Regions from separate parts of the uncultured Oscillibacter sp. genome, predicted to be linked through region 1. Evidence: riboswitches for the same ligand, from Rfam matches in the RefSeq annotation. Region 1 holds a riboswitch; the other holds the start of a gene.

What was found. Region 1 has a riboswitch for FMN ahead of Q1M04_RS02460 (ECF transporter S component). Riboswitches for the same ligand answer to the same signal wherever they lie in the genome.
Region 2: linked by a shared signal. The riboswitch ahead of Q1M04_RS06705 (ECF transporter S component) and the one ahead of Q1M04_RS02460 (ECF transporter S component) in region 1 are both predicted to bind FMN.

What each region holds. Positions count from the first base shown of each region.
Region 1 covers NZ_CATMPS010000002.1:160,784-176,241, forward strand. The annotation lists gene Q1M04_RS02450 (hypothetical protein) at 440-829, opposite strand; gene yajC (preprotein translocase subunit YajC) at 933-1,295, opposite strand; gene Q1M04_RS02460 (ECF transporter S component) at 1,703-2,260, opposite strand; FMN riboswitch at 2,406-2,521, opposite strand; gene Q1M04_RS02465 (GNAT family N-acetyltransferase) at 2,674-3,192, shown strand; gene Q1M04_RS02470 (hypothetical protein) at 3,283-4,116, shown strand; gene Q1M04_RS02475 (DUF3048 domain-containing protein) at 4,155-5,240, opposite strand; gene Q1M04_RS02480 (DUF4364 family protein) at 5,435-5,959, shown strand; gene Q1M04_RS02485 (DNA polymerase III subunit alpha) at 5,996-9,487, opposite strand; gene Q1M04_RS02490 (DUF3788 domain-containing protein) at 9,516-9,959, opposite strand; gene Q1M04_RS02495 (hypothetical protein) at 9,973-10,263, opposite strand; gene whiA (DNA-binding protein WhiA) at 10,296-11,207, opposite strand; gene Q1M04_RS02505 (gluconeogenesis factor YvcK family protein) at 11,252-12,280, opposite strand; gene rapZ (RNase adapter RapZ) at 12,297-13,160, opposite strand; gene murB (UDP-N-acetylmuramate dehydrogenase) at 13,175-14,092, opposite strand; gene Q1M04_RS02520 (ROK family protein) at 14,133-15,047, opposite strand; gene hprK (HPr(Ser) kinase/phosphatase) at 15,060-15,458, opposite strand, start outside.
Region 2 covers NZ_CATMPS010000009.1:29,198-44,655, reverse strand. The annotation lists gene Q1M04_RS06755 (helix-turn-helix domain-containing protein) at 1-1,209, opposite strand, end outside; gene Q1M04_RS06750 (5-bromo-4-chloroindolyl phosphate hydrolysis family protein) at 1,347-2,549, opposite strand; gene Q1M04_RS06745 (DUF896 domain-containing protein) at 2,552-2,764, opposite strand; gene Q1M04_RS06740 (DUF4177 domain-containing protein) at 2,761-2,958, opposite strand; gene Q1M04_RS06735 (RNA-binding protein) at 3,033-3,824, opposite strand; gene Q1M04_RS06730 (ABC transporter ATP-binding protein) at 3,817-5,568, opposite strand; gene Q1M04_RS06725 (SH3 domain-containing protein) at 5,683-6,774, opposite strand; gene udk (uridine kinase) at 6,991-7,608, shown strand; gene Q1M04_RS06715 (hypothetical protein) at 7,665-8,327, opposite strand; gene Q1M04_RS06710 (DNA polymerase IV) at 8,380-9,615, opposite strand; FMN riboswitch at 9,742-9,880, shown strand; gene Q1M04_RS06705 (ECF transporter S component) at 9,984-10,727, shown strand; gene Q1M04_RS06700 (metal-dependent transcriptional regulator) at 10,913-11,284, shown strand; gene ssnA (putative aminohydrolase SsnA) at 11,558-12,901, shown strand; gene Q1M04_RS06690 (hypothetical protein) at 13,000-13,296, shown strand; gene ygfK (putative selenate reductase subunit YgfK) at 13,333-15,458, shown strand, end outside.

The sequences.
Region 1 (15,458 bases):
CTCACCTCATCTCATCCTATGAGGAGGGCCGGCGGCTTATACGCATTTTTAGAAAAGTCGGATAACTTGCAGTCAGATAAGAAAACACCCTCCTGCCGGTAACGGCAAGTAAGAAGGTGTGCAACCGCATAAGATTTATTTACATTAATAATATAGCTCATTTTTTTGCTTTCTGCAAGATGTTTCCCCCAAAAAAGAATCTTTTTGGGATTTATGACAAAATATTATGTAAACCGCATTATGTAAACCGCTCAAACAGAGCGGCGCAGCCAGCCGGGCCGGCTGCGCCGCTGCCCATATTTAGGGGGCCGCATCCTCCGCGCATCCCATATCTGCGTCCCCCTCCCCTCCCCTCTCCGGCGGCGGGCCGGCTGCGCCGCCGGAGGGATATTTTGGAAAAGAACGGCACTTTTGTGCAATCCAACAAGAACCTCATTTTTCATTTCCGCCGCCGCCGGTTTTTGGGCCCGGCAACCCCGGCCAACAGTCCCCCGGCCAGGCCGCAGAGCAATAGGACGCCTCCCTGGCCCAGCCAGGCGATCTCCTCCCAAAAACCCAAGCCCGCCAGGAGGAGCACGGACAGGAACATGACCGCCGTCAGAACGCCTCCCGCTCTCCTCAAGGTCAGGCGCACCGTCAGCAGGCCCCCGGCCAGGGCGGCCACAATGCACAGCGCCGCCACCATAGGAAAGCTTCCGCCCTCCGACAGCGTACCCTTTACCATCAGCAGCGCCAAAAACATCAAACCCAGCAGATACACGCCCAGCGACAGCAGTCCCCCTGCCAAAAAGCCCTGCCACACCGCAAGTTTTTTTCGTCCCTTCGCCATAAGAAATCCTCCCTCGAAACATGCTCTCAAAAGGAGCATATTCCAGGGGAGGATGGTTTTATGCCATGAGGCGGAGGCAAAATGGAACCGGATTTATGAGAATTCAGATTTCCGGGTTCCAGTCGTTCTTTCCACTGTCGGATTCCTTCTTTTCCTCTTCCTTCTTGGCGGGCTTTTTCTCCTCCTTCTTCTCCTCGGGCTGCTCTCCGCTCTGCACGCCCACGGAGCTGACGGCCCACTTGGTCAGTTCCATGCGGACCCGGTCGTCGCTGGTTTCAATGACGATGGTGTCCTTTCCGACAGAGACAATCCGGCCGATAATACCGCCGATGGAGGTGATCACGTCGCCTTTTTTCAGGCTGTCCCGCATTTCCTGGGCTTTCTTTTTCCGCTTGTTCTCCGGGCGGATCATCAGGAAATACATGATCGCCACCATGACGATCAACATGAGAATTGTGTAATCCATTCCGAGCTTCCTTCCTTTTGTATAATCAGAATGTATCTATTATACCAGATACTGAAAGTTTTGCAAGCCTTTTCTTTATGTTATTTCCTTTGTTTTCCAAACGGAGAATGCCAAGCGTTTTTCACTCCCTGAAAAAAGGACTGTAACAAAAGATGCGTGATCGAGCAGCCGCGGAAGCCAGGTGCGTTCCGAAAGAAGCAGCTCAACATCCAGAAGAATTTTATTCCCTAACATTCAATTTTGCTTAGGCCTTGTTTGAAAATTGGCGGAATGCCGGATTGGGGCAGATTTTTTTGCCAGGCAAGGCGATTTGACGCGGGAATCCTGACGGATTTCAAGTCAAATCAACGCAGTCCTGGCGGAAAAAGATGCCCAAAGACGGCGTTTTGCCATTTTTCAAACAAGGCCTAAGGTTTTAATCTATTTGCTTCGATTAAATGAGCCCGCCTTAAAGCTATAACAACAGGTTTATATAAAATCATGGTCAGTGCTGCATTTAAGCCGCCTTTAATCAAGTTAAAAGGCAGAAACACCGGGATTAGCAGTTCTACGACGGCTTCTCTTGGATAGCCCATATAAACAGGGGTGATTAGATAATTCCAAAACAGCATTACTACAACCATACACCCCCACCCGCATAATAACCCAACAATGGCTCCGGATATTTTGCGCTTTTTCTTGTAAACAAATGCAGCGGTACACGCAAAGGAACAACTTGAAATAACATTCATTAAGAAACCTAAAATGCCGTTTTCACTGATCGTAAACATCTCAACTAAAGAGACAATAAATGCGACGGAACATGAGGCAAGCGGGCCAAAAATCAATCCGCTGGTTGCAATGATAATGTCCTTTGGGTCGTACTTCAGAAAGAGTACAAGCGGAACGCGCCCAATGAAAGTGGCGGCATAGGCAAAAGCGCAGAGCATACTGATTGTTGTGATCTTTTTTGTTGTACTGTTCATGAAAATACCTCCTAAAAAAATTAACACCTAAAAGCAATGAAATGCCTTTAGGTGTTACCATTTTAAGGTGTATTGAAAAATGTCGACAAAGCATTTGACGGATAGGCAAAAAGTGCATAGTATCAGATTAATACTGACATATCCAATACACCTTCTTTAATCCAGACTATACTGTCGGTTTTGGACTTTCACCAAATCAGCATTTACATGCTCGCGGACTTTACCGCCGATCGGGAATTTCACCCTGCCTTGAAGACATTCATTCTATTCAGTTGTCGCTCATTATTATAGGTTTATTTGCCGCTCATGTCAAGAGAAACATTAAATTGTGGCCTGAACCGGCCCCAAGGTGGTGGACAGCCGTCCGTCCCCGTGATATAATAAATGTCAAATTTTATCTTGGGAGGCAGACTATGACATCCTTTATATTGAGGCCCTGGCGGCGGGCAGACATAGAGGCCGTCGCGGAGGCGGCGGATAACCCGAACATTGCGGCGAATCTGCGGAACATCTTCCCCTCCCCCTACACCCTGGCGGACGCGAAGTGGTTTGTGGAAGACTGCATCGCTCAGGGCGAAACCCGGCAGCTCATGCGGGCCATCGCCGTCAACGGCCGGGCCGCCGGCAGTATCAGCGTCTCCAGAAAGGACGATGTATACGAAAAATCCGCTGAGCTGGGTTACTGGCTGGCAGAGGATTATTGGGGCCGGGGCATCATGACGGAGGCGGTGCGGCAGATTTGCCGGGAAGCCTTTGACCGCTTTGACATCCTCCGCATTTTCGCAGAGCCCTTTGCGGAAAACCTGGGCTCCCGCCGGGTGCTGGAAAAGGCGGGCTTCGTCTGCGAGGGCACTATGCGCAGGGGCGTCTATAAAAACGGGCGGGTGCAGTCCTACTGCATGTACGCCCTCCTGCGGGAGGAACTGAAATAGCGCCTCCTCCCTCACCTCCCGGGCGGCGGCGCATACACTGGATTGAAAGGACCTTGTTCTTTCGCCAGCTACTTATTAGGAGGTATTGCAATGCCCGAGAAAGTCATGCCCGGTCCCGTGGAGGACCTCAGCGGCATCCGAGAGGCAGTTTGCATTCATACACGGAAAGTGTACGATTCTTGCCGTGACAAGGACTGCATCGAGGACCTGCGCTTCTATCCCAAGCTTCAATATGTGGATGTCATTAACCGCGCCCTGTCCGTCAAGGGCGGCAGCGCCAAGCTGCTCTATGTCTATGTGGACGTGGAGCCCGTCAGCTTCAACCGGGGCTTCTACACCGTCGACATGCGTTTCTTCTACTCCGTCACCCTGCAAGCGTATCTGAGCTGCCCCGCCCCTGTTACGGTAGAGGGCCTTTGTGTCTTCGACAAACGGGCCATCCTCTTCGGCAGCGAGGGGAACGCCAAAATTTTCTCCTCCGAGCTCCGCACCGGCGAGCCGGACCTCCAGCTCACCAGCCGTTCCAATCTCCCCATCGCCGTAGTCGAGGCCGTGGACCCCATCGTCCTGGATGCCCGGATCATGGACTGCTGCGGCAAGCGGGACTGCGACTGCGAGCTGTGCGAGGTGCCTTCCTTCGTCAACAGCTGCTTCGACGGGGAGCTCTCCAGCGGCGACGACAGCCGCCGCATCTACGTCACTCTGGGCCAGTTCTCCATCGTCCGGCTGGAGCGGGACTCCCAGCTCCTGGTCCCCGTATACGACTATTGTATGCCCGATAAGGAGTGCTCCTGCGGCAGCGGTACCGAAGACCCCTGCGGCATCTTCCGGAACATCTCCTTCCCGGTGGGCGAGTTCTTCCCGCCCAACACGGTGCGGATGCCTGAGAACTACGAGGAATGCTGCTGCGCCTGCCGCAAATAAAACCAAGGACCGCCTCGGAAACGGGGCGGTCCCTTCGCTTATTCGTATTCCACCGTGCTGGTCTTAGGGCTGATGATGCAGACATAGCTGCTCCCCTGGCCCAGGGCCAGAGCGCGGCCATCCTCCAGCGTGTAGGCAAACGCGCTGTTCCGGTCTTTCCGGCTCCACTGAATGGGGACCGCCTTGCCGCCGCAGAAGAAAAGCCCCTCTCCCTCGCCGGTGGTCTGGACCCGGAGGCGGCCCACTTCATCCAGGACGGCGGTGGAGGTCTTCAGCACCAGCACATTGACAGCGCCGACCTGCTCCCCGGTGCTGCCGTCCACATGTTCCTTGCCGTACTGGCCCACCAGATACTTCCCTGTGGCCGCGTCGTAGTCAAATGTCCCAGTCTTATAGCTGGAGAAGCGGACCTTGATATGCTCCGCCGCTTCCCCCGCCGCCGGGGTTCCGTCCTCCGTGAACGCCTGGATAGAATTCCAGCCGTCCGCGTGCTCCGTGGAGATCTTGCCCTTTTCCAGGTACTCTAAAATTTTCTCCCCGGAGGTAATCAGGCTGTGTTCATAGCCGTTATTCTTTCTCCGGTCCGGGTCCCGCCAGAAAATCTTTGCGTCCTCTCCGCCCCGGACGCCGTCCATATGGTCCACCTTCCAGCTCCGCAGATTGGAATAAGCCTCCTGGCTGCCGCCGGCGTGGACATACACCGCGTCATGTCCCAGGGCCAGCTCCACAAAGTAAGGCCGGGCGGAGCGAACGCTTCCCAGAATATCCACACCCTCTACCGTTTGGTAAAGGCACAGCATCCGGGTGATGCCCCCCTCCACCGGGACCTCGTAGATAATATCCGCCTGGGAGATGCCCAGCTGGGGCTGCGCCGCCTTCAGGTTGTTCAGCATGATGGCAATGGGCCGCAGGTTCTCATACTCCGGCTCCATAGGCAGGCCTGTCAGCGGATTCATCCCCGCCGGAACAGCGGGTTCCGGCTCCGGCTCCGGTTCAGGCGTTGGGAGCGGGTCCGTTTTCTCTGCGGGCTCAGGCTCCGGGACCGGGTCTGTCTTCCCCCCGCAGCCCCCCAGGGTCAAGAGCATCCACGCCGCTAATAAGATCGCCAGCGTTCTTCTTTTCATCTTGCCGCCGCCTTTCCAGTTTAGAACTGTCCCTATGATACCAATGTCGGCAAGAGCCGTCAAGGTGCTTTCCGGTAAATTTCGACAAATTTCCACCTCCGCCTGTTCAGGCAGACTTGTCTTTTTCCCTCCGGCGGGGTATAATAAAAAAACACCACGCTTCTTGCGAGAAAACCGGAGAGGAGGCCGCCGCTATGCCGGGCTTTATCCAGGACAAACTGGAAATTAAATTTTTGATTCTCTACATCGCCGCCAGAATTGAGGAACCGGCGCCCTTTGACGCCATCCTGGACCTGACCCTCTGCGACGACGCCATTGACTACTTTGACTTTTCCGATTGCCTGGCCGACCTGGTCCGCACCGGGCACCTGACCCTCTCCGCCTCCGGCCTCTACGCTCTTACGGACAAGGGACGTAGGAACGGCGCCGCCTGTGAGTCCAGCCTCCCCTACTCTATCCGCCAGCGCTGTGACAAAAACCTGGAGGAGTGGAACCGTAAGCTCCTCCGCCGGCGGCAGGTAAAGGCCTCCGTCGAGCAGAGGCCAAACGGGACCTATACGGTGCGCCTCCAGCTCACCGACGACAAGGGCGGCGTGATAGATCTCAAATTGATGATGGTGGACCAGGCTCAGGCCAAGGCGGTGGCCAAACGGTTCCAGGAAGCGCCGCAAAAGCTCTATGGCCGGATCATCCAAGCCTTGACGGCGGAAAACGAATAGAAAACGCGGGTACGGAAGATTCCGTACCCGCGCTTTTTATTTGACGGCTACATTTTCCGCTCCCAGCGTTTCCTTGGCCTCTTCAATCAGGGCCCTGTGGAGCATTGCCCGCGTACCGTACACCTTCCGGGTGTCCGCCATAACCATTTTCACCTGGGCGTCTCCCGGGAACATGGTGAACACCAGCTTCAGGTGCCGGACCGCCGGGTGGTCCAGGGAGGGGAATTTCAAATACAGGGTTTCCCCCTTCACCAGCTTGTCCTCTTTCGCGGCGGGAAGCCGGGCCGGGAGCCCCCCTTCCGCCGTCTCCAGCGGATATGCGGAATCGCACATGAGCTGTGGGGCCTTTTCGTCCCGGACGGACAGCTTCCCCTTCACCACCACGGCCTGGTTCTCCCGGAGGTAGGGCCCGCAGACGTCCAGCGTCCGGCTGAAGCACAGCATCTCAATGGACCCGGTCTCGTCCTCCACCACCACGTAAGCCATGAGGCTGTTGTTTTTTGTGGTCTTGGTCTTGCTGGAGGTCACCACCCCCGCCAGGGTCAGATACTGCCCGTCGGCAAAGCGGGCGGGGCCGTTCTCCTGGTTGAAGTCCTCCAGCACCTTTCCAATCTGGGGGACCCGCAGCCGCCGCACAATATCCCGGTAAGCGTCCATCGGATGCCCGGAGAGATAGAGGCCGGTGGTTTCCTTCTCCATGGTCATCCGCTCCTGGGCCGTGAACTCCGGGATATCCGGCAGATGAACGTCCTCCGCCGCCTGGCCCCGGCTTTGGGACATGCCGAAAAAGTCCAGCTGTCCCTCCAGGTTCTGCCTCTGGCGGGCCGCCGCGGCGTCCAGCACCTTCTCATAGATCTGGATGAGCTGGGAGCGCCGGGCCCCGGTGGAGTCGAAGGCCCCGGCCCGGATCAGATTTTCCAGCGCCCGCTTGTTCATGTCGCTGCCCGCCATGCGGCGGCAGAAGTCCGGCAGGGACCGGAAAAGGCCGGACGCCTCCCGCTCCTTCATGACGGCCTGGATAAAGCCCCGGCCAATGTTTTTAATGGCCACCAGCCCGAAGCGGATGCCTCCCTCCTCCACGGTGAAGCGGTCCAGGGAGCGGTTGATGTCCGGGGGCAGCAGGGCGATGCCGCAGTCCCGGCACTCGTTGATATAGCCCGCCACCTTATCCGAGTTGTCCAGCACGGAGGTCAGCAGGGCCGCCATGTACTCCCGAGTGTAGTGGCACTTGAAGTAGGCCGTCTGATAGGCTACCACGGCGTAGCTCACCGCGTGGGCTTTGTTGAAGGCGTAGTTGGCGAAATCGTAAATTTCCTGGTAAATGGCCTCCGCCGTGGCCTCCGGGATGCCGTTCGCCACACAACCGGAGATGTTCCGCTCCGGGTCGCCGTGGAGAAAGGCCTCCCGCTCCTTTTCGATGTCCTTGGCCTTTTTTTTGCTCATGGCCCGGCGCACCATGTCCGCCTGGCCCAGGGAGTAGCCCGCCAGGTCCTGGAAGATCTTGATGACCTGCTCCTGATACACGATGCAGCCGTAGGTGACGGACAAAATGGGCTCCAAAGAGGGATGGCGGTACTTAATGAGCTTTGGGTCCTGCTTACAGGCGATGAACCGGGGGATGGAGTCCATGGGTCCGGGGCGGTAGAGGGCGATGATGGCGGTGATGTCCTCAATATTCTGGGGCTTCAGCCCCACGCATACCCCGGTCATGCCGGTGGACTCCATCTGGAACACGCCGGATGTCTTTCCCGCCGCCAGCATCTCATAGGTCTCGGGGTCCTCCTCCGGGATATCCGCCAGGCGGAAGTCCGGCTGCTGCTCCTTGAGGAGCTGCACCGCGTCCTCCAGCACCGTCAGGTTCCGCAGGGCCAGAAAGTCCATCTTTAAAAGCCCCAGCTCCTCCAGGGTTACCATGCCGTACTGGCAGACCACAATGTCGTCGTTTTTCGCCAAGGGCACATACTCATACACGGGCCGCTTGGTAATCACCACCCCGGCGGCGTGGGTAGAGGCGTTCCGGGGCATGCCTTCCAGCATCTGGGCGGTGTCAATGAGCCGCTTCACCGTCTCGTCACGGTTATAGAGGTCGCTGAGGGACTTCGTCAGCCGCAGGGCGTCCGCCAGGGTAATGTGGGCCCCGGGGGAGTTGGGAATCTGCTTTGCAATCTGGTCCACCTCGGCGTAGGGCAGGTTCATTACCCGGCCCACATCCCGCACCACGCCCCGGGCGGCCATGGTGCCGAAGGTGACGATCTGGGCCACATGGTCCCCGCCGTACTTCCGGCGGACATACTCGATGACCTCCCCCCGCCGGGTGTCGCCGAAGTCCATGTCGATATCCGGCATGCTCACCCGCTCCGGGTTCAAAAAGCGCTCGAAGTAGAGTCCGTATTTCACCGGGTCGATGTCCGTGATATAGAGACAGTAGCTGACCATAGAGCCCGCCGCGCTGCCCCGGCCCGGCCCCACGGGAATCCCCACGCTCCGGGCGTAGCGGACAAAGTCGGAGACGATGAGGAAATAGTCCGTAAAGCCCATTTTCTCAATCATGTCCTGCTCGTACCGGAGCTGCTCCCGGTGGGCCTCATCCTCCCCGTAGCGGGCCCGGTAGCCCTCATCACAGAGCTTTTTTAAATAGGAAAAGCTGTCGTAGCCCGGGGGAAGCTGAAACTCCGGCAGATGGTATTTGCCAAAGGTGAAATCCATGCTGCACATGTCCGCCACCTTCGCCGTGTTCTCCAAGGCCCCATCGTAACCGGAAAACAGCTCCGCCATCTCCGCTTCGCTGCGAAGGTAGAAATTCCGGGGTTCGTAGCGCATCCGGTTCTCGTCGTCCAGGATCTTTCCCGTCTGGATGCAAAGGAGCACGTCGTGGGCCTCCGCGTCCTCCTTTCGGAGGTAGTGGGCGTCGTTGGTGCAGACCATGGGCAGCCCCGTCTCCCCGTGAATGCGCAGAATGCCCCGGTTCACCACCGCCTGGTCCTGGATGCCGTGATCCTGAAGCTCCAGATAAAAGTGGTCCGGGCCAAAAATCTCCGCCAGCTCCAGGGCGTAACGCTTGGCGTTCTCATACTCCCCGTTCCGCAGCCGCCGGGGAATCTCCCCCGCCAGGCAGGCGGAGAGGGCCACCAGGCCCCGGCTGTGTTCCCGCAGCAGCTCCAGGTCAATCCGGGGCTTGATATAAAAGCCCTCGGTCCAGGCCAGGGAGACCATATAGGAGAGGTTCCGGTAGCCCTCCTCGTTCTCGCAGAGGAGCACCAGATGGCGGCTCTCGGAGTCGAACTCATGGACCTTGTCGGTCAGGCGGCGGCCCTCTGCCGTGACGTAGACCTCGCAGCCGATGATGGGCTTAATCCCCTCCGCCTTGCAGGCCCGGTAGAAATCCACCGCGCCGTACATGACCCCGTGGTCCGTGACGGCACAGGCGGTCTGCCCCATTTCTTTTACGATTTTCGGCAGGTCCCGGATGCGGCACGCGCCGTCCAGCAGACTGTACTCCGTATGGACATGCAGATGAACAAAGGACATGGCCCCTCCCCCTTTTCTATAGCTTGCCTTATTGTTTTGCCGGTTTTGCCCGGAGGGCCAGCAGGGACTTGATGTCCTCCAGAATCTCCGGGGAGGTTAGATCCACCATCAGCCAGCGTCCCATTTTTGAGGAGGCCGTGTTGTGGTACAGCGTCCGGGTGTACTCCGTACAGGTCAAAAGCACTCCTTCCGCCTCCGGTTCGTCCTTGGGCGCGATGGAAATCATCGCCGTCACATAACCGGGGCGGAGGTACACGGTAGCCAGGGATTTGCTACCCTTCCTGAACTTCACGTTCCACCCCGGCTCCAAACCGCAGCGGCTGTACTCCGTCCGGGGCTCCGCGCCGTAGGCGTCCTTCAAATACCGCCGCAGCTCCGGCCAGAGGGGGTTGTCCGCATAGCGGTCAAGCTCCTCCATAGAAGGCGGGCGGTCCATGGGAAACCGCTGGGCCCAGGTTTTCGCATCCTGCATCGTTTCTTTCCTCCTACCCTTGTTCTTTCGTCAGTTCTTTCTTACACGCGGGACAGCGCTCCGGCAGGAAAAGGCCTGCAAACCGTCCCCGGAACAGCTGTGCGCCGCAGTGGGGGCAGACGATGCTCCTTCGGGCAATCGCCACCCCCGCCAGCACCGGAAGAATCAGCAGCGCGACCGCCCCTGTCCATAGCGACCCCGGGTCACGGCTGCGGAAATACATGCACAGCAGCGCCAGAATCACCCCTGCGTTAATCAGCAGCAGCGCGATTTTGTGAGCCAGGGAGAATTTCGGCCTTTTCATGGCGTTGTATCTCCTCTTCAAAAAATGTTCTCTCAAAGTCCCTCCGCCAGCTCCACCAGCTTGCGGAGACGGTGGTTCAGACAGGATTTCGTCACCGGCGGGTCAAACGTTTCCGCCAGCTCCGACAGGCTCAGCTCCGGATACTCCAGCCGCAGAGCCGCCGTCTCCCGAAGCTTGTCCGGCAGCCGCTCAAGCTGCCCCGACGCCTCCAGCCGCCGGATGGCGGCCCCCTGGCTCTGGGCGGCCTCCACCGCCTTGTCCAGGTTGGCGCTGTCACAGTTCAAGCGGCGGTTCACACTGTTGCGGATGCCCTTTTCCACCTTGGTGGACATGATTCGCATCGCCGCCGCCGGTGCGCCGATGAGGGTGAGGAAGTCCTCTATTTGGTCGCTTTGCTTAAAATAAGTGACGGCGCTGCCGTTTCGGGTCACGCTCTTGGGAGGATAGCCGCTCTCCCGGAGCAGGACCTCCAATTCCCGGCTGGCCTGGAGATGAGAGCTGGTCAACTCCAGATGATACCGTTTGGAGGGATCTGTGACGCTTCCCCCGGCAAAAAAACAGCCCCGGAGAAAGGACGCCCGGCAGCAGTCCTCCTCCAGCATGGCGAAGTTGACATGAAGGGCCAGGCTCTGCCGGGGGTCGTAGCCCAGGAGGTCGATGATATGGTCCAGCTTCTCCCCCTCCGTAATCTGAAAGACCATCTTCCCCTCCGGCGTTTCCCCGCCGGAAATATCTGGCTGCCTGTCAAACCGGAGGTCAAACGCCCGGAGGAACAGCCGGGGAAGCCTCGCGGCAAAATGGGGATTCTCCGTAATAATCCGGACCTCGGAAGAGCAGAAGGTACGGCAGTACAGCAAAATGCCGTAAGCCTCCGCCTGCGCGCAGCAGCGCCGCTGAACCGGCAGCCTGCAAAGCTCATTTTTCGTCTCAAAAGAAAAGGACACCGGCAAAACCTCCTCGGCAGCAGATAATATAAAGGACTATCCCATTACTCTTTCCGATAGCGTCCCCCCGCAATGCGCACGTTGCGCTCCGCATGGAGCAGGATCAATTCCTGGGCCAGTTTGTCGGGATGATGCCGGACATAACCGTCCTGTACCGTAGCGATGGGCCGGCCGATCAGCTCCACGCCTAAAGCGGCGCAACGGTCCGTATCGTAGCGCAGCATCTCCGCCCCCTCCTGGGCATAGCGGTCCGCCGCGTCCTTGGGAATGGGCGAGGAGTTCACCAGACACAGGTGAAACAGCCCATTCACCGAGTGCTGAAACAGGGCCGCGATATGGTCCGAGGCGGTGTAGCCCTCCGTCTCCCCCTCCTGGGTCATAACGTTGCAGACGTAGATTTTCAGAGCGGAGGATTCCCGGATGGCGTCCACGATGCCGTCCACCAGGAGATTTGGAATGATACTGGTGTAAAGGCTTCCGGGCCCCAGGACGATCATATCCGCCTCGTAAATAGCGGCCAGGGCCTCCGGCAGAGCCTTGGGATGCTCCGGCAGCAGCCGCACCTTGGTAATCCGGCAGTCCTCTTTTTTCTTGCAGTAGAAGATTTTGGACTCGCCGACGACGCTGGCGCCATTCTCAAATTCCGCCTCCAGCTGCACGTCGGCGGTGGTAACGGGCAGCACCCGTCCGGTGATGGCCAGGACCTCGCTCATTCGGCGGACCGCCGTGTCGAAGTTGGGGGAAATGCCGTTCAGCGCCGCCAGAAACAAATTTCCGAAGCTCTGCCCCGCCAGCGTTCCCTCCTGAAAGCGGTAGTCCATCATCTGTTTCATCAGCGGCTCCGTGTTGGCCAGAGCCACCAGGCAGTTTCGGATATCCCCCGGCGGCGGCATTCCCAAATCCTGGCGCAGAGCGCCGGAGCCGCCGCCGTCGTCCGCCACCGTGACGATGGCGGAGAGATTTTCCGTATAATCCTTCAAGCCCCGCAGCATATTGGACAGCCCATGCCCGCCGCCGACGACGGCAATCCGGGGCCCATGCTTCCGAGGCGCGCGGTAAGGTTGGTATTCCATAGGGTTCCTTTCCGGCTCAAACGGCCCGTTCCATGTCCCGATGATGCTCCGCTGCTTGATAGCCCTGCTCCCGGATAAACTCCGTCAGCGCGTGGGCGATGGCTACGGAACGGTGGTGTCCCCCGGTGCACCCTACGGCAACCACCAGGCCGGTTTTTCCCTCCTCCGCATACAGCGGCAGGGTAAAGCGCAGCAGATCCTCCACCTTAAGGAGGAAGTCGCGCGTCTGCTGAAAGCTGAATACATAATCCGAAACCGGCTTGTCCAGGCCGGTCTGGTGGCGCAGCTCCTCAATGTAGAACGGGTTCGGCATAAACCGCACGTCCAGGACCAGATCCGCCTCTAAGGGCAGGCCATGCTTGAAACCGAAAGACGTGACGCTTACCGTCATCCCCGCCTGCTCTTCCTCGCCGTTGAAGATGCGCAGCAGCTCGCTCCTCAGTTTGGCCGTTGAAAGCCGGGTCGTGTCGATGATAAAATCCGCCCTCTGCTTTACCGGGAGCATCAGTTCCCGCTCCTTCTCCACAGCCTCTTCCAGGGAATCCGTCTCCTTCTCCAAAGGGTGGCGGCGGCGGGTTTCCTTGTAGCGCTTGATGATGGCCGCCGGGGACGCCTCCAAAAACAGCATCCGGCAGACGCCCTCCATCCCCTTCAGTTTGTCCAGCACGTCAAAGAGCTCGCTGAACGACTCCGCCGTTCGCACATCGTACACCAGCGCCACCCGGGCATAGCGCCCGCCGCCCCCGGCGCAGAACTCCGCAAATTTCAAGATCATGGCCGCAGGCATATTATCCACGATATAAAAGCCGCTGTCCTCCAAAAAGGACGCCGCTTTGCTCTTCCCTCCGCCGGACAGGCCGGAGATAATCAGAATTTCCATGGCACGACTCCCCCTCACTCCACAAACTTGACCTCCGGCTCCAGCCGGACGCCGGTCTTTTCCCCGACAACCGCCTGCACCTGCCGGATCAGCTCCTTGATGTCGGCACAGGAGGCCCCGCCCCGGTTGATGATGAAGCCCGCGTGCTTTTCCGATACCTGGGCCCCGCCCACCGTCCGGCCTTTTAAACCGCACTGGTCTATGAGGGTCCCGGCGAAATACCCCTCCGGGCGCTTGAAGGTGCTGCCCGCGCTGGGCCATTCCAGCGGCTGGCTGGCCTTCCGGCGGGCCATCAGGGACCGCTGCGTCTCCCGGATTTCCTCCGGGCTGCCAGGGGTCAAGCGGAACACCGCGTGCAGCGCCGCCGCCTCCGGATGTTCCGTGAGGAAGCTCCGGCGGTAGCCGAAAGCCAGTTCCCCCCCAGAGAGAAACCGCACGCCCTCCTCCGGGAACAGCGCCGACACACCGGCGGCCACCTGTTTCAGCTCCCCGCCGTAAGCCCCGGCGTTCATGCACACGCCGCCGCCCACGGTTCCGGGGATGCCGTGGGCAAATTCCAGCCCCGCCAGCCCCTGCCGGCAGGCGAAATCCGCCAGACGGGCCAGGGGGACGCCGCACCCGGCGACAATGGAATCCGGCTCTTCCCCCATCTCCAGGCGGCAGAGGCGATCGGTCCCGATGACCAGCCGGTTCAGTCCCCCGTCCGGGGCCAGCAGGTTCGTGCCGTTGCCGATGATCAAGGGCCGGGCCCCGCACTCCCGGGCCATGGACAGCAGCAGCACCAGCTGCTCGCTCTTTTCCGGGAACGCCATCCGCTTCGCGGGACCACCCACCCGGAAGGAGGTATGCTTTGCCATGGGCTCCTCCTTCAAGACGCTCACATCTGGTAAGTAGTCTCGTATCTGTTTGTCAAGCCGCTCCGCCCAGTCCATGTAAGGGCCTCCTTATATTCAAGATACTTCCGCAAAGCGCTTACATCACCCGGCCCAGCATCGCCGCGCCGATGATGCCCGCGTCGTTTCCGCGCTCAGCCCGGAGAACTTTTGTGATCCGTCCTCCATGGCGGGAAAAGCTCTCCTTCGCCACGGCCTCCCGCAGGGGCTCCAGCAGCAGCCGCTCCGGTGCCGCCGCCACGCCGCCGCCGATGGCCACGGCCTCTGGGCGCAGGATGTTGATGAGGCTTGTCAAGCCGCCGGCCAAATAGTTCACGTAATTCCGGCAGACCTCCAAGGCGGCCTCATCCCCTGCCTCCGCCGCCTGGAAGGCCGTCCGGCCCTCTACGCCGCTTTCCGCGGCAATCTCATGAAGCAAGCTTTCCGGGTGTGCCTCCATAGCCCGTTTCGTCTGCTGGATCAGGCCGGTGGCGGAGGCGTAGCGCTCCCAGCAGCCCCGGCGGCCGCAGTTGCAGGGTTCCCCGTCCTGAATGATGACCATATGGCCCGCCTCGCTGGAGGCCAGGCCGCCCCGGAGCTTTCCGTCCACGATGATGCCCGCGCCCACGCCGGTGCCCAGGGTTACCACGGCAAAATCCCGGGTTCCCTTCCCCGCGCCGCCGAAGAACTCGCCCACGGCGGCGCAGTCCGCGTCGTTGCCCAGCAGCAGGGGCAGATCCAAATGCTTGCGGAAGAGCCGCTCCAGCGGGACATTCTCCATGGGGATGTTCGTGGTGAAGAGCACGTCGCCGCCGTCCACCGCACCGGGCAGACCTACGCCTACCCACCGGACCTTCTCCTGAATGACTCTCTTGGACAGCTCCGCCAGAATCTCCGCAAAACGCTCCGGGCCTTGAAAATCCAGGGGGACTCGTTCTACCTTGACAATATTGCCCGCCTCGTCTACCAGTCCGGCCTTTAGATTCGTTCCGCCTACGTCGATGCCGATATACATAGCGTTTCCTCCTTACAGCTTTCCATCCGCCCGGGCGTCTACCTTTTGGGCCAGCTCCTGGGCTGCGTTATATCCTAACTTCCGGTGCCGGTTGTTCATGGCCGCCACCTCCACGATGCTGGCCAGGTTCCGCCCTGGGCGCACCGGGATGGTCAGCGTGGGGACCTGAATGTCCAAAATATCCACATAGTGGTCCTCGATGCCCAGACGGTCATAAAACTTCTCACTATCCCAAGGCTCAAAATTTACCACCAGATCCAGCTGAGCCTCATTTTTAACAGCCCGGACGCCGAAAAGCTGCTGCACATTAATGACGCCGATGCCCCGCAGCTCAATATAATTGCGGATGACCTCCGGTGCGGAGCCCATCAGACGGCCGGAGACCCGCCGCAGCTCCACCGCGTCGTCGGC
Region 2 (15,458 bases), on a different contig from region 1:
GTCCTCCATGACCGCCGCCACCTGGAACACGTCCCCGGCCTCCGCCGGGACCTCCTGGGGCGCAAAATGGAAATTAAGCCACTGGTAGCCTCTGGTGCCGCCCCCGTCGTTCTGCCGGAGCTTGTCCAGGGCCTTCCACTGCTCCCCGGTGAGGACGGCGGTCTCCTCCTCCACCACCCCCGGCGTCACGGTGAACACCGCCCAGTCCACCAGCTTCATATTCCGAAACAGGCCCACCCGCAGGCTTTCCAGCTCCGCCACGGGCGGGGTATTTTCGGGAAGTCCCGGCTGAATCCCCATCGGGTTCCAGTCCAGGCGCCCGTACTCTTCCCTGCTCCCTCTGGACTCCACCAGGGCAAAGGTCCCGTTTTCCACCGGCTTAAAGCCCAGGGCATAATCCGCCCGCACCGCCGGGAACGTCTGGCCGTAGAGGCCCGTATAGCGCTTCAGCACCTGGGTCTGGCGGGTCCCGTCCGGGTAGAGGAAGTCCACGCAGATGGTCATCGCCTCCTCCAGTTCGCAGTACAAATCGGCCTCGAACCGATGTCCATCCCCCTGGGAGACAATGACCCGGCAGTCGCCGCCCTCGGCGTAGAACGCCGCCCTCATGCCCTCCACGTAGGTCCTGGGCACGGCGTAGGCCGTGAACTTCGCCCGGTTCCCGGCCACGTTCACGTTCCGCAGGGAGACGCCGTAATCGGCGGTGACGGCGTTCTGCTCTTGCAGAAGCTCCTCCACCCGGCTGGAGACGCCGCCGATCTGGCCGTTCACCCCGGCCTCCACCTGGATGATGGCGGCTTGCAGATAGGAGTAATTCCGGGTTAGGTCCTCCAGCCGCCGGTAAAAGCCCCAGAGCACCACGCACAGGCACACCGCCGCCGTGACGGCGGACATTTTCACCACCGCCCTCCGGTGCTCGGACAGCCGGGGCTTCGGCGCGTACCGGGCGGCGATCTCCTCCACCAGGGCAAGCTGCTCCGCCGTCAGTTCCCCGCCGGATGGGGCGGCTTCCTCCTCCACCCCCAGAAGCCAGCCCACGGACACGCCGAACAGGCGGCTCAAGGCCACCAGCTTCTCCACCTCCGGCAATGCGCCGTCGGATTCCCACTTGTAAATGGACTGCCGGGACACGCCCAGCTTCTCCCCCAGGGCCTCCTGGGAGAGGCCGAGCTCCTTTCGCTTCTGGGCCACGCGACGTCCGGTCGTCATGGGGCATCCCTCCTTTGTTGGCTCCAATGATAGCAGGGTGAGGCGGGTTTGTTCCACCAACCAAGGACATTCTTTCTGCTAACCGCAGGTTTACATTCCCGGAAAACGGCCCGGCCCAGGGTGGACCGGGCCGTTTGTCATTCCTCCTCCGCCTGGACGGCGCCCCCGCCCAGGCCGAAGTCCTCCTCCGCGCTGCCGGTGTCCCGGCGGAGCATGTGCTCCATCACCCGGATGTCCGAGTCCACGTCCATGGCGTCCGCCTGGTAGAGCTCGTCCAACTGATGCTCAAAGCCCTTGACGATGGAGTCCATGGTAGTCTCAATCCGCTGCTTGGCCTGGCGGAGGTTGTCCCCCTCCACCCCGGCGGACTCAAACTGGGCGTAGGAGTCCAGCAGCTTCTGAGTGGTGGGCAGGTAGTAGTTCAGGAAAGTACCGATGCGGTCTTTCTTCCTGGGGTCCTCCTCCACGGCTTTGAAGATTTTGGCGGTGATCTCCTCCAGCCGGTCGATTTTGGCGGAGAGCACAGGGTCCGCAATCTGGTCGTTGGCCCGGCGGATGTTGCGGAGGATGCCGGAATAGCCCTCCTCCGCCTCCTTGGGCGGCGCTTTGGGCTCCGCCGCCTCCTGGGCCTCCTCGAACCGCTGGCGGAAGGCCGTTTCCGCGGCGTTCCCGCCCCGGAAGAGGTAGCCCAGCTCCACGTTGAGATAGGCTTTCCCGCCGAAATAGCCCTTGTCGATCATTTTCTCCAGGTCCTTTTCCACCCGCCGCTCCGAGTAGCCCAGGGTCCGGGCCAGCTCGTCGATGGGCATGGCCTCCCGGTCCCCCAGGACCAGGAGGTACTTGGAAAACCGCTTGAGCTGGCGGTCCATGGAGAGGCCGCTGTACAGCATAGCCCCGCCTCCGGCGGTAATGGCCAGTCCCCCCAGCAGGTCCTCCAGCCACCAAAGGGCGGCCGTCCCGTTTTGCAGGACCCACAGCAAGCTGTCTATCGCGTCCACCATCCCATTCAAGCCGAAGAACAGCAGCGCCAGTCCGCCGATTTTCAGCCACCAGGCGTTGGACTTCTTCGCCGCCGGGGACTTGGTGACCTTCTTCACCGCCTTGGCGGCTTTCGTCTGCCGCCGGGGCGGGGCGGTCACGGTCCCGGAAGCCTGGGCCGTCTGTCCCGGCGTGCCCTGGAGGGGCGGGGCCTTCTGAACGGGCTTTTTCTCGTCGTCGGCGAAAAGCTTGCCGAACAGCAGTACCAGCCCCACGGGCCAGAGGCCGAAGCAAAAGGACAATATGATCAGGGGCCAGCCCCAATCCCCTCCGCCGGACGTCTTTTTTCGATTCTCCGCCATGGTCAATCCTCCGTCTCTTTCTTCTCCAGCTTCCGCTTGTTCCCCTGCTCGTCCACGATGTAGGTGTGGTCCAGCTGGCTTTTGAGATTCCCCAGCACCGAGTCGATATACGCCCGGCGGAGGACGGCCCGCTCCTTCTCCTCGTCCGGGGTCAGCCCCGTGAACCGGGCCTTCCGGGCCAGCTCGTTGATGCGGTCGATCTGCTCCTGCTTCATGCTTGTCCCCCCTGTTCCCGCTCGAATACCAAATCGATTTCCAAAATGGAGCCGTTCATCTGCTGGGTGGGAATCCACCCGGCATAGCGCCAGCCCTCCGCCGCCCGCCGGAGAATGGCCTCCCGGTGGCCGGTGGTCTTTCCCACGAAAAACCCCTCGTCGGCGGCAACCGTCTCAAACGCATAGTCCATCATTCCAAACCCTCCCCCTATTCCATACGGGTTTCCGGCCCGCCGTTCTTCAAATTGGTACCGGATTTCTTCCCGCCTCAAACGTAAACCCGCAAGACGATGGAGACGCGCCCCTTCCGGGTCAGGCCCCCCACCTCGCTGAGCTCGAATTTTCCAAAGCCCCGGGCGGACACCACGTCCCCCGCCTCCAGCAGCTTGTCCGGCTTCACGCACTCCCGCCAGTTGAGCTGAACCTTGCCGCTTTCAATGAGGGCGGCGGCCTTCCCCCGGGCCAGCCGGAAGCCGGAGGCCGCCACCGCGTCCAGCCGGAGAGAGGACACCGTGTCCCGGACCTCCTTCCGCTGAACCGTTGGAATATGGAGGTTTTCCGGCTCGATGGCGAAAACCCGGAGCTTTGCTCGCCCGGCGGAGTTCCAGCTTTGCAGGAGAAAGTCCGCAACGCCCTCCAAAACCAAAAGGTCCGCGCTTCCGGGGGCCACAAGAATGTCCCCCACCTTCTCCCGCACAATGCCCATGCCCATCAGGCTCCCCAGGAAATCCCGGTGGGTCAGCTTCTCCTCCTCCCGGAAGACGGCCCGGAGACAGCGGATGGGGGCCTCGGCGCTCTCCGGCTCCATCCAGTCGGGGAGGAACTGCAAAACCTGCCGCTCCGCCCCCTCATAGCCCCCCTGGAGCACGTAAGCGCTCTCGGAAATCCCCGCCAGATGCAGAAGGTCCAGGGCCTGGGCCCGCTGCTGGGGGCTGAGGAAGTCCGTGGCGGCGGGAATGTTCCGCCCTGACGCCTGCTCCGCCTTGTCCAGCACCTTCGCCAGGGCCAGCCGGTCCTCCCCGGCAAGGCCCAGGCGGTCCAGCAGCGCGCCCTTATCCATGGCGCAGCTCCTGGGTGTGGACCAGGGCGGCATAGGCCCCGTCCTTGGCCATCAGCTCCTCGTGGCTTCCCAGCTCCACCATGCGCCCGTCCTCAATGACGGCGATGCGGTCCGCATTGCGGACGGTGGAGAGCCGGTGGGCGATGATGATGGTGGTCCGGCCCTGAGAGAGCTTGTCAAAGGCCTCCTGGAGCTTGGCCTCCGTCACGCTGTCCAGGGCCGACGTGGCCTCGTCCAGAATCAGCACCGGGGGGTCCTTCAAAAAGATGCGGGCAATGGAAATCCGCTGCTTCTGCCCGCCGGAGAGAAGCACGCCCCGCTCGCCCACATAGGTGTTGAACCCGTCGGGCATGGCGACGATATCGTCGTAGATCTCCGCCAGGCGGGCGGCCCGGGCCACTTCCTCTTCGGTTGCCCCGGGGCGGCCGTAGCGGATGTTCTCCAGGATGCTGGCGGCAAAGAGGAACACGTCCTGCTGGACCACGCCCACGTTCCGCCGGAGGGACTCCTGGGTCACCTGCCGCACGTCCGCGCCGTCCAGCCGGACGGCCCCTTCCGTCACATCGTAAAACCGGGGGATGAGCTGGCAGAGGGTGGACTTTCCCCCGCCGGAGGGCCCCACCACCGCCAGCGTCTCGCCAGGGCGGATATGGAGGTCCACGTCCCGCAGCACCGCCGCGTCGCCCTGATAGGCAAAGCTCACATGGTCCACGTCGATTTTGCCCTCCACCCGGTCCAGCCGCCGGGCGTCCGGCGCGTCCTTCAGGGCGGGCTCCTCCCGCATCAGCTCGATGAAGCGGCCCAGGCCCGCCGTGCCGTTGGCGAAGAGCTCGGCGAAGTTGCTGAGCTTTCGCACCGGGGTGACGAAGGTGGTGATATAAAGGCTGAAGGTGGTCAGGTCAATGACGTTCAGCTCCCCCCGCATGATGAACAGCCCCCCGGCAGCGATGACGGCGGCGGAGAGGATGCAGAGGAAGAACTCCATGGTGGCGTTGAAGCGGCCCATGGCCTTGTGGAAGGCCCGCTTGGAGGTCTTGAAGGTTGCGTTGGAGCTGTCGAACTTCTGGAGCTCCGCCCCCTCGTTGGCGAAGGCCTTGGCCGTGCGGATGCCGGAGAGGCCGGACTCGATGTCGGAGTTAATGACGGCGGTTTTCTGCTTCACGGCGGCGGAGGCCTCGCTCATGGAGCGGCGGCAGGACCAGACCACGGCGAAGAACACCGGGACGATGCAGGCAATCACCAGGGCCAGCCGCCACTGGATGGTGAACATGATGATTAGGGACCCCACGATGGTGACGCCGGAGATGAAAATGTCCTCCGGCCCGTGGTGGGCCAGCTCCGTGATGTCGAAAAGGTCCGCCGTGAGGCGGCTCATGAGCTGGCCGGTGCGGTTCTTGTCGTAGTAGTTGAAGCTCAGCTCCTGCATGTGGCGGAAGAGGTCGTGGCGGATGTCCGCCTCCACCAGGATGCCGAAGGTGTGGCCCCAGTAGCAGATGACATAGGTCAGCAGGGCCCGGAGAACGAAAGCGGCAAACACCACCGCCATGACGGCAAAGAAAGTCCTATAGGCGCTTTGCGGCAAAAGCTCGTACATGCACCAGCGGGACACGGCGGGAAAGGCCAGGTCGATCAGGGAAATCAGCAGGGCACAGGCCAGGTCCATGATGAACAGCTTCCGGTGGGGCCGGAAGTAGGAGAGGAAGATTTGCAGGGGGGATTTTCGCTGGAAATCCTGGGTGGTCATAGAGACGTCCTCCGTTGTCAGTACATAATTTTACAGTTTAGGATTATAGCATAACTCTCTGCCGGATGCAAGAAACATCCCCGGACGGAAACCGTCCGGGGATGCCGTTTTGTCTCAGCCGTTTGCAAGGAACTCGCCCTTCATATAGCCGGTGGTGGTCACGCCGCCCACGGCGGTGAAGGTGATCTCGTACCAGTCGTCGGTCCCCGTGGCGCGGACCACCTGGACAGAGCCGCCGTTGGGCACGGTGGCCAGGATGTCGTAGCTGGTGCCGGGGCCGGAGCGGACCCGGACGCCGTTGCCGCCGTTGACCACCACGGCCTTGCCCGCTTTCAAGGTCCCGCCAGAGGTGGTCCCGCCAGAAGTGGTTCCGCCAGAGGTGGTCCCGCCAGAAGTGGTCCCGCCGCCGGACGGGGCGGAGCCGCCGGTGACCCGGACGATGCAGATGGCCCGCTTGGACCCGTCGGTGACCACGACATTGGTGATGCCGGCGGCCACGGGGGTGATTGTGCCGTCGCTGCCCACGGTGGCGATGGAGGGGTTCTCGCTGATCCAGGTATAGGTCCCGGTGCCGCCGGACACCCGCAGCTTATAGGCCCCCTCGGAAACATTGCGGGTAAAGTCCGTACTGTTCAGCGTCAGGCCGCCGGGCAGGGCCGCGGCGGAGGCGTAGCTCATGCCGCCGGAGCTGCCGCCGGGCGTCGTGCCGTCGGAACTGCCGCCGGGTGTCGTGCCGCTTCCCTCGGGCGCGGTGCTGGTGCCCGGAAGTTCCGGAGCGTCCGTGCCGGGTTCTTCCGCGCCGGGATCGCCGGAGGCGTCCGGGCCGTCCGTTTCGCCGGGGTCCACAGCGGGGGTATTGCCGGGCGCGGGGGTGGAAACATCCGGCTGCTGCGGCTCCGTGATGCCGGGCTTGTTGTCCTCCGGGTCCTTGTCCTTGCCGAAGAGCTTGTCCCCGTAGAGAAGGTACACCAGCAGCAGGGCCATCAGTACAATCAAAACCAGCAAAATGGGCGTCACGATGCTGTAGGCGCTCCGCCCGCCGTGGCCTCCATGGCCGCCGGGGCTTCGGACCCCCTCCCGGAGGATGGGGCGGCGTGCAGGCTCCTGCTGCTCGTCCTCCCAGTACTCCTCTTCCTCGCAGAAGGGGCACTCTTTATAGGTGTCGGAATATCTCTCCCCGCAGACGGGGCAGCGCTTCATTGCCATGTCGGTCCTCCCGTATGTGATCTTTATGTGATCTTCATCGTCAAAACCCCGCGGGTTTTGTTATCATCGCATTTTCTATCATATCCATTTTCCAAGCCGCCGTCAAGTGCGAGTTCGTCAAAATTTGTGAACTTTTCAGGTTCTCCTTGCTTTTTCGCCCCGGAACCATATAATGGAACTTGGGGAATCAAATCGAACCGACGGGAGGAACACGGTATGAACGCCATCATCATCGGCATCGCCGGGGGAAGCGGCTCCGGCAAAACCACCCTGGCCCAGCATTTGAAGGATCACTTTGGCGGCAGCGTCACCGTGATTGGGCACGACAGCTACTACAAGCGGCAGGAGGGCAAGACCTACGAGGAGCGGGCCCTCCAGAACTACGACCACCCCGACGCCTTTGAGACGGACCTTCTGATCCGGCACCTCCGGGAGCTGCGGGAGGGCCGCTCCGTCCAGTGCCCGGTATACTCCTATGTGGACCACAACCGGACGGACAAGACGGTGGAGATCTTCCCCACCAAGGTTTTGATTGTGGAGGGCTTTTTGATCCTCCACGAGCCCCTCCTCCGGGAGCTGTTTGATATTAAGATCTTTGTGGAGACCGACGCGGACGAGCGCATCCTCCGCCGCTGCCTGCGGGACGTGGAGGAGCGGGGACGGACCCTGCGGTCCGTGGTGACCCAGTACCTGACCACGGTAAAGCCCATGCATGAGCAGTATGTGGAGCCCTCCCGGAAGTACGCCGATATCATCGTTTTGGAGGGGGGCCATAACCTGGTGGCCCTGGAGATGATCATGCAGCGGATTCAGAACCACATTGATAAAGAGTGAAAGGGGAGCGGCCTACAGCCGCTCCCCTCATAAATATCCATCTATAGCATTGCGCGTCACTGCGCTTTTTTCAGCCTTCGGATTTCCGCAGAATGACTCTTAACAACCGCCTCCAGAACGTCAAGGCGGTCCTCAGTCTGCTCCATAGTCTCCATCGGAACCTGCTTCTCCTGAATCAGCTTAATCTGCTCGGCCAGGAGGTCAAACTTGGGCTCAAAGTATGCCTCCATCAGGGCCATCATCTCGCCCTTGGCATGCCGGAGGTCTTCCTTTGTAGCCATCTCTCTCTTATGTGCCGCTATATCTCCCTTGAGAGTTCCTACATCTCCCTTGAGAGTTCCTACATCTCCCTTGAGAGTTCCTACATCTCCCTTGAGAGTTCCTACATCTCCCTTGAGAGTTCCTACATCTCCCTTGAGAGTTCCTACATCTTCCTTGAGAGCCCCTACATCTCCCTTGAGAGTTCCTACATCTCCCTTGAGAGTTCCTACATCTCCCTTGAGAGTTCCTACATCTCCCTTGAGAGCCCCTACATCTTCCTTGAGAGTTCCTACATCTTCCTTGAGAGTTCCTACATCTTCCTTGAGAGATCCCATATCTTCCTTGAGAGCCCCTACATCTTCCTTCGTAGCGGAACCAGATCGCAGGACCGATATGTCTTCCTGCATTGTATCCATCCGCCGGTTCATTGCCCCAAGTATTTCCAGGATCTTTTCCATATCGCTCATCCTCTTCACCCCGTTCTCAATTATATCATATATTTTTCCCCCGTCAAGAAAAACCCTTCTTTCGGAAGCCTCCCCCTTCCTCCGGGTCCTCCGGCGTCCGTCCGCCGAAGGCGATGGACCCGCCGCCGTACTTCCGCCGGATGCCGTCCATGGCGGCCTCCAGCCGCTCCTGCCGTTCCCGGTCCGGGGCGCTTCCGGCGGTGAAGAGATTCGTCTGCTCATAGGTCTCCTCCTCCGGCGTCAAATGAATCGCCGTCACCGTCAGGGCCCGGACGGGATTGGGGGGCTTCCACAGCTCCTCCGCCAGCTCCAGGGCGGCGGCGGAAATATCCCGAATCAAATGGGTGGGGACCGGGAGCTGCCGCTGGCGGGAGCGGTCGTGAAAGGCCGGGTCCCGGACCGTCACATGAACCCCTCCGGCGTAAAGCCCCGCCCGGCGGAGGCGTCCCGCCACGCTGTCCGACAGCAGGCGGACGCCCGCCGCCACCTGGGCCCGGGTGGTGAGGTTCTTGGGGAAAGTGGTGCCGTTGCCCACGGACTTCACCGCCTCCGGGGTGTGGCGGGAGCGCACCGGCTCCCGGTCCAGCCCGTTGGCGTAGTCGTGGATCTGCCCCCCCAGCTTGCCCATCAGCTCCTCCAGCGTCTCCCGAGGGAACGCCGCCAGCTCTCCGATGGTCCGGACGCCGTACTGCCCCAGCAGCTTCTGCGCCGCACCCCCCACATAGAGCATATCCCCCGCCGGGAGGGGCCAGACAAGCTCCCGCCAGTTCTCCCGGCAAATCACGGTGGTGGCGTCGGGCTTTTTGTAGTCGCTGCCCAGCTTGGCGAAGACCTTGTTGAAGGAGACCCCCACGGAGAGGGTCAGACCCAGCTCCTTTTTCACCCTCCGCCGGAGGGTATCCGCCAGGGCCGCCCCATCCATGCCGAAGAGGTGGAGGGTGTTTGTCACGTCCAGCCAGCTCTCGTCGATGCCGAAGGGCTCCACCAGGTCGGTGTACTCGTCGTAGATGGCGTTGACCTTCCGGGAGTACTCCCGGTAAAGCCGGTGGTGGGGCGGCAGGAGGATCAGCTCCGGGCACTTCTTCCTGGCCTGCCAGATGGTTTCCGCCGTCCGGACGCCGAAGCCCTTGGCGGGGTCATTCTTCGCCAGGATGATGCCGTGACGGGAAGAGGGGTCCCCGCAGACGGCCACGGGGAGCTTTTTCAGTTCCGGGTGGTCCAGCAGCTCCACGGAGGCGTAGAAGCTGTTCAGGTCACAGTGGAGAATGACACGGTTCATGGGCGTCCTCCTCTCCGTTTGATGCCTTTATGATAGCACATCCGTTCCAATATGAAAAGAGCAAAATTAGGGCTTGCATTTTCCGGCGGACTATCGTATACTAGGCCCAGGAAACAGAACTGAATACTTTGTCTTCAGGGCGGGGCGCAATTCCCCACTGGCGGTACAGTCCGCGACCGGAGGCCGTTTTCTATAGAGCACGGCCCCCGCTGACCCGGTGAAACTCCGGGACCAACAGTCACAGTCTGGATGGAAGAAGATGAGTGCGGCTTGAGCCGCGCCTTTCGGCGCGCTTCTTTGCTGCTTGTTCACCTTGGAGAAGCCAAAGCATCCAGGGTGTTTTCAAGTATGTAAAGGAGTGTTTTCTTATGTCCAACTACGAGTCCAATGTCACCACCGCCCCCGCCGACGAGTACGCCGCCGGAGCCGCCGCCGAGCTCCGGATGCACCGGGAATCCCAAAGCGCCGTCAAGACCGTCACCTCCCTGGCCATGCTGACGGCCCTAACCTATGTGGCCATGCTCCTCAGCAAGATGCTGCCCCAGATCTCCGGCTTCCTCCAGATGGATGTGAAGGACACCGTGGTCTGCATCGGCGGCTTCCTCTTCGGGCCCCTCTCCGCCGCCATCATCTCCATTGTGGTGGCCCTGGTGGAGATGTTCACTGTCAGCGACACCGGCCCCATCGGCCTTGTCATGAACGTATTGGCCACCTGCGCCTTCTGCTGCACCGCCTCCTTTGTCTACAAGAAAATGCGTACCCGGAAGGGCGCGGTCCTGGGCCTGGCCCTGGGCACCGTGGTGCTGACGGTGGTCATGATCCTCTGGAACTACCTGATCACCCCCCTCTACATGGGCATTCCCCGGGAAACCGTCGCCTCCATGCTGCCCACCGTGTTCCTCCCCTTTAACCTGGTGAAGGGCGGGCTGAACATGGCCTTGATCCTGCTCCTCTACAAGCCCGTGGTCACCGCCCTGCGGAAGGCACGGCTGGCCCCCGAGCGGGAGAGCGTCCAGAGCGGCGACCGCTTCGACGCGGGCTTCCTGCTGTTCTCCCTGGCTCTGCTGGCGACCTTCGTCCTGCTGGTGCTGGTGCTGGCGGGAAAAATCTGAATCGGGAACCCCTCGCAGCCGCAAATTTTGGGGCGGAGCCTGACGGCTCCGTCCCGTTTTTCCCCCGATCCCCCGTTCATTGGGTAGATTTCCAAAAATTTCCGGGCCTTGTGACAAAAACAACTTGCATTTTTTGGAAATCTTTGTTATCATGGTAAACTTAAGCAGAAGGGAGGCGCATCGTCTTGGTCATACATGAATCCGCGGAGGATTACCTGGAGTCCATCTTGATCATCCAGGAGCAGTCCGGCCAGGTCCGGTCCATCGACGTGGTGAACAAGCTGGGGTATTCCAAGCCCAGCGTCAGCATCGCCATGAAAAAGCTGCGGGAGAGCGGCTATATCGTCATGGCCGGAGACGGGAACATCACCCTGACCGCCACCGGCATGGAAATCGCCAGCCGCATCTACCGCCGCCACAAGACCATCACCCGGCTCTTCGAGCTGATGGGCGTCTCCCCGGAACAGGCCGCGGCGGACGCCTGCAAGGTGGAGCACGATCTCAGCGAAGAGACCTTCGCGCGCATCTGCGCCTATGTAGAGGCCCCGCCCCAGTGACGGCGGTCCCAGGAAAAGCCCCCGGACGGGCAGGAAGTTTCCGGCGTTTTGTCTAAAAAGAGGCGGGGAAGTTCTCTGTTTGGGGGCTTGCATTTTTGCGGGCTCTTCGGTACAATAAACGTAATAAAGCAAGGATAGATGGCTGCAACGGAGTGCCGCGCGCACGGGCCCGCACCTGTCTTTCCATGCGGGCCGACAGGTGTTTCAAGTCCGAGTGGATTTGGGGCGCCTTTCTTTTTTTACCCGAAATTCAATTCAAGGAGGACTTTTCTTATGATCCTACTGGCAAACGGCAAGCTCATCACCCGGGACCCCAGCGGCACCGGCTACCTGCCCGACGGCGGCGTGGTCACCGACGGCGGGAAAATTGTCGAGGTGGGCGAAACCGCCGCCCTGAAGGCGAAATATCCCCAGGCGGAATTCGTGGACGCCAAGGGCGGGGTCATCATGCCCGGCCTCATCAACGCCCACACCCACATCTATTCCGCCCTGGCCCGGGGCCTCAGCATCAACGGCTACGCCCCCACCAACTTCTACGAGGTGCTGGACGGCCAGTGGTGGTACATCGACCGCCACCTGGACCTGGCGGCTACGAAGGCCAGCGCCCAGGCTCTGGTGATCGACTCCATCAAGCAGGGCGTCACCACCATCTTCGACCACCACGCCTCCTTCTGCGAGATCCCCGGCTCCCTCATGGAAATCGCCAAGGTCACGGAGTCCATGGGTATGCGGGCCTGCCTGTGCTATGAGGTCAGCGACCGGGACGGCGAGGAAAAATCCCTCCAGTCCGTCCAGGAGAACAAGGACTTCATCGACTACTGCGAGAGCCGCCCCTCCGACATGCTGAAGGCCATGTTCGGCGGACACGCCCTGTTTACGATTTCCGACAAGACCTTCGACCGGATGGCCGCCGCCAACGGGGGCCGGGTGGGCTACCACATCCATGTCTCCGAGGGCATGAACGACGTGTATGACTCCCTCCAGAACTACGGACGCCGCCCGGTCCAGCGCCTCCAGGACCACGGCATCCTGGGCCCCAAGACCATCCTGGGCCACTGCATCCATGTGAACACGGCGGAAATGGACATCATCAAAGAAACGGACACCATGTGCGTCAACAACCCGGAAAGCAACATGGGCAACGCCGTGGGCTGCTCCCCGGTGCTCCAGCTCTACAAAAAGGGCATCCTGGTGGGCCTGGGCACCGACGCCTATACCAACGACATGCTGGAGAGCATTAAGGCAGCCCTGACGATTCAGCGGCACAACGCCTGCCTCCCCGGCGTGGGCTGGTGCGAGGTGACGGATATGCTCTTCAAAAACAACGCCAAGATGGCCCAGCGGGCCGGATTCCCGGAGACGGGCGTGCTGAAAGCCGGGGCGGCGGCGGACGTGATCGTCATGGACTACAAGCCCTTCACGCCGTTTTCCGACGCGAACATTGACGGGCACATGCTCTTCGGCATGACGGGCCGCCAGTGCCAGACGACCATGATCAACGGCAAAATCCTGATGAAAGACCGCCAGCTGACGGAAATCGACGAGGAGGCCGTCAACGCCGAAATTCTCCAGGTTTCCAAGAAGCTCTGGGGCCAGCTCAATCACTGCGAGTATTGAAGCACCACTATGTTAAGGTTCACCGTTGGTTTTCTATTTGGATTTGTCCGTAATCTCCTGAAACATCCCAAACAGCTGCCTGTAAGGGAGGAATTTCTATGGATATACCGGAACAGCAGCGAAAGTTTGCCCATTATTTAAGCACACACTATTCCTCCGCATATTCAGACCATATAGCCAGCGAAGTCTTCTATGTTTACCGCCACAATATTGGAATTCCGTTCCAAGAAATATTTTCAAACGAACGGACAATGGAAGCCGCCAGAAAATTGCTCATTGCCTATTTTGAGAATATGGAACGTCCCAGGAAAGACCCCAAAGGCCACGCCTCTGTCCATTACAGCTATTGGCTAAAATTCAAGGAATTTTTAGATTCCACCGGAAAAACACTTTGATTGAACGCTTAAAATTTATTCTATGGAGGTATCACAATGTCCGAACTCATGACCCCCATCCCGTTCCGGGAACTCATGACCTGGGTAACCGCCGAGTATCAAAAGGACGGCACCGTCTTCGGCGTCCACAAGCCCTATAAGGCGGGCGTCAAGACCCTGCCCATCTTCGGCGAGAAAATCGAGACCCCCTTCGGCCCCGCCGCCGGCCCCAATACCCAATTGGCCCAGAACATCATCGCCGGCTACTTCGCCGGAGCCCGGTTCTTCGAGCTGAAAACCGTCCAGAAGATGGACGGCACGGATTTGGCCGCCTGCATCAGCCGGCCCTGCATTTTGGCGGAGGACGAGTGCTACAACTGCGAGTGGTCCACGGAGCTGTACGTCCAGCAGGCCTTTGAGGAGTATGTAAAAGCCTGGTGCGCCTGTAAAATCATGGCCAAGGTCTACGGCCTGGGCGATCCTGACGCCTTTGTCTTCAACATGTCCGTGGGCTACGACCTGGAGGGCATCCAGGGGCCCAAGGTGGACAAATTCCTCACCGAGATGGTGGACGCCTCCAAGACCCCCATCTTCCAGGAGTGCATCCGGGTCCTCAAGGAGTTCTTCCCCGCCGAAAGCGCCTTCATCGACGCCATCACGCCCCATGTCTCCGGCAGCGTCACCCTCTCCACCCTCCACGGCTGCCCGCCGGACGAGATTGAACGCATCGCCAGCTACCTGATTGAGAAGAAACACCTCCACACCTTCGTCAAGTGCAACCCCACCATTCTGAGCTACGAGACCGCCCGGTCCATCCTGGACGGCATGGGCTACGACTACATCGCCTTCGACGACCACCACTTTAACGAGGACCTCCAGTACGCGGACGCGGTGCCCATGTTCCGCCGCCTCCAGGCCCTGGCGGACAAGACCGGCGTGGAGTTCGGCCTCAAGCTCTCCAACACCTTCCCCGTGGACGTGAAGGGCGGAGAACTGCCCAGCGAGGAAATGTACATGGCGGGCAAGTCCCTCTTCCCCTTGACCACCACCATGGCGGCCCGGATTTCCAAGGAGTTCGGCGGCCGCATGCGCATCAGCTACGCCGGAGGCGCCGACGCGCTGAACATCGACAAGCTCTTTGCCCTGGGCATCTGGCCCATCACCATGGCCACCACGGAGCTCAAGCCCGGCGGCTACCAGCGCTTCGTCCAGATCGGCGACAAGCTGGACGCCCTGGAGTTCCAGCCCTTCACCGGCGTGGACGTGGCGGGCATCGAGGCCCTGGCCCTGGCGGCCCGGTCCGATAAGTACCACGTCAAGGCCGTGAAGCCCCTTCCCAGCCGTAAGCTCAGCGAGAAGGTGCCCCTGCTGGACTGCTTCACCGCTCCCTGCAAGGGCGGCTGCCCCATCGGCCAGGACATTCCCGAGTACATTGAGCTGTGCCGGAAGGGCGAGTACGCCTCCGCCCTGCGGCTCATCTGCGAGAAGAACCCCCTGCCCTTCATCACGGGCACCATCTGCGCCCACCGCTGCCAGACCAAGTGCACCCGGACCTATTACGATGATTCCGTCCAGATCCGGGCCACCAAGCTGGTGGCCGCGGAGCGGGGCTATGACGAATATCTGTCCAAGGTGAAGGCCCCCGCCCCCGCCAACAGCGGCAAGAAGGTGGCCGTCATCGGCGGCGGCCCCACCGGCATGGCGGCGGCTTACTTCGTGGGCCGGGCGGGCATCCCCGTCACCATCTTTGAAAAAGCCGATAAGCTGGGCGGCATTGTCCGCCAGGTCATCCCCGGCTTCCGCATTTCCGACGAGGCCATCGACAAGGACGCGGCCCTGGTCGCCAAGATGGGCGCGGAGATCAAGCTGAACACCCCCGCCCCCTCGGTTGCCGAGCTGAAAGCGCAGGGGTACACCCATATCTTCTTCGCCGTGGGCGCGTGGAAGGCCGGGCGGCTGGACATCCCCGGCAACGTGGTGCCCGTCATCGGCTGGCTGAAGGATTTGAAGGCCGGAAAAGACGTATCCCTGGGCCATGTTGCGGTGGTCGGCGGCGGCAACACCGCCATGGACGCCGCCCGGGCGGCCCTCCGGGCCGGGGCGAAGTCCTCCACCCTGGTGTACCGCCGGACCAAGAAGTACATGCCCGCCGACGCGGAGGAGCTGGAGCTGGCCGTTGCCGA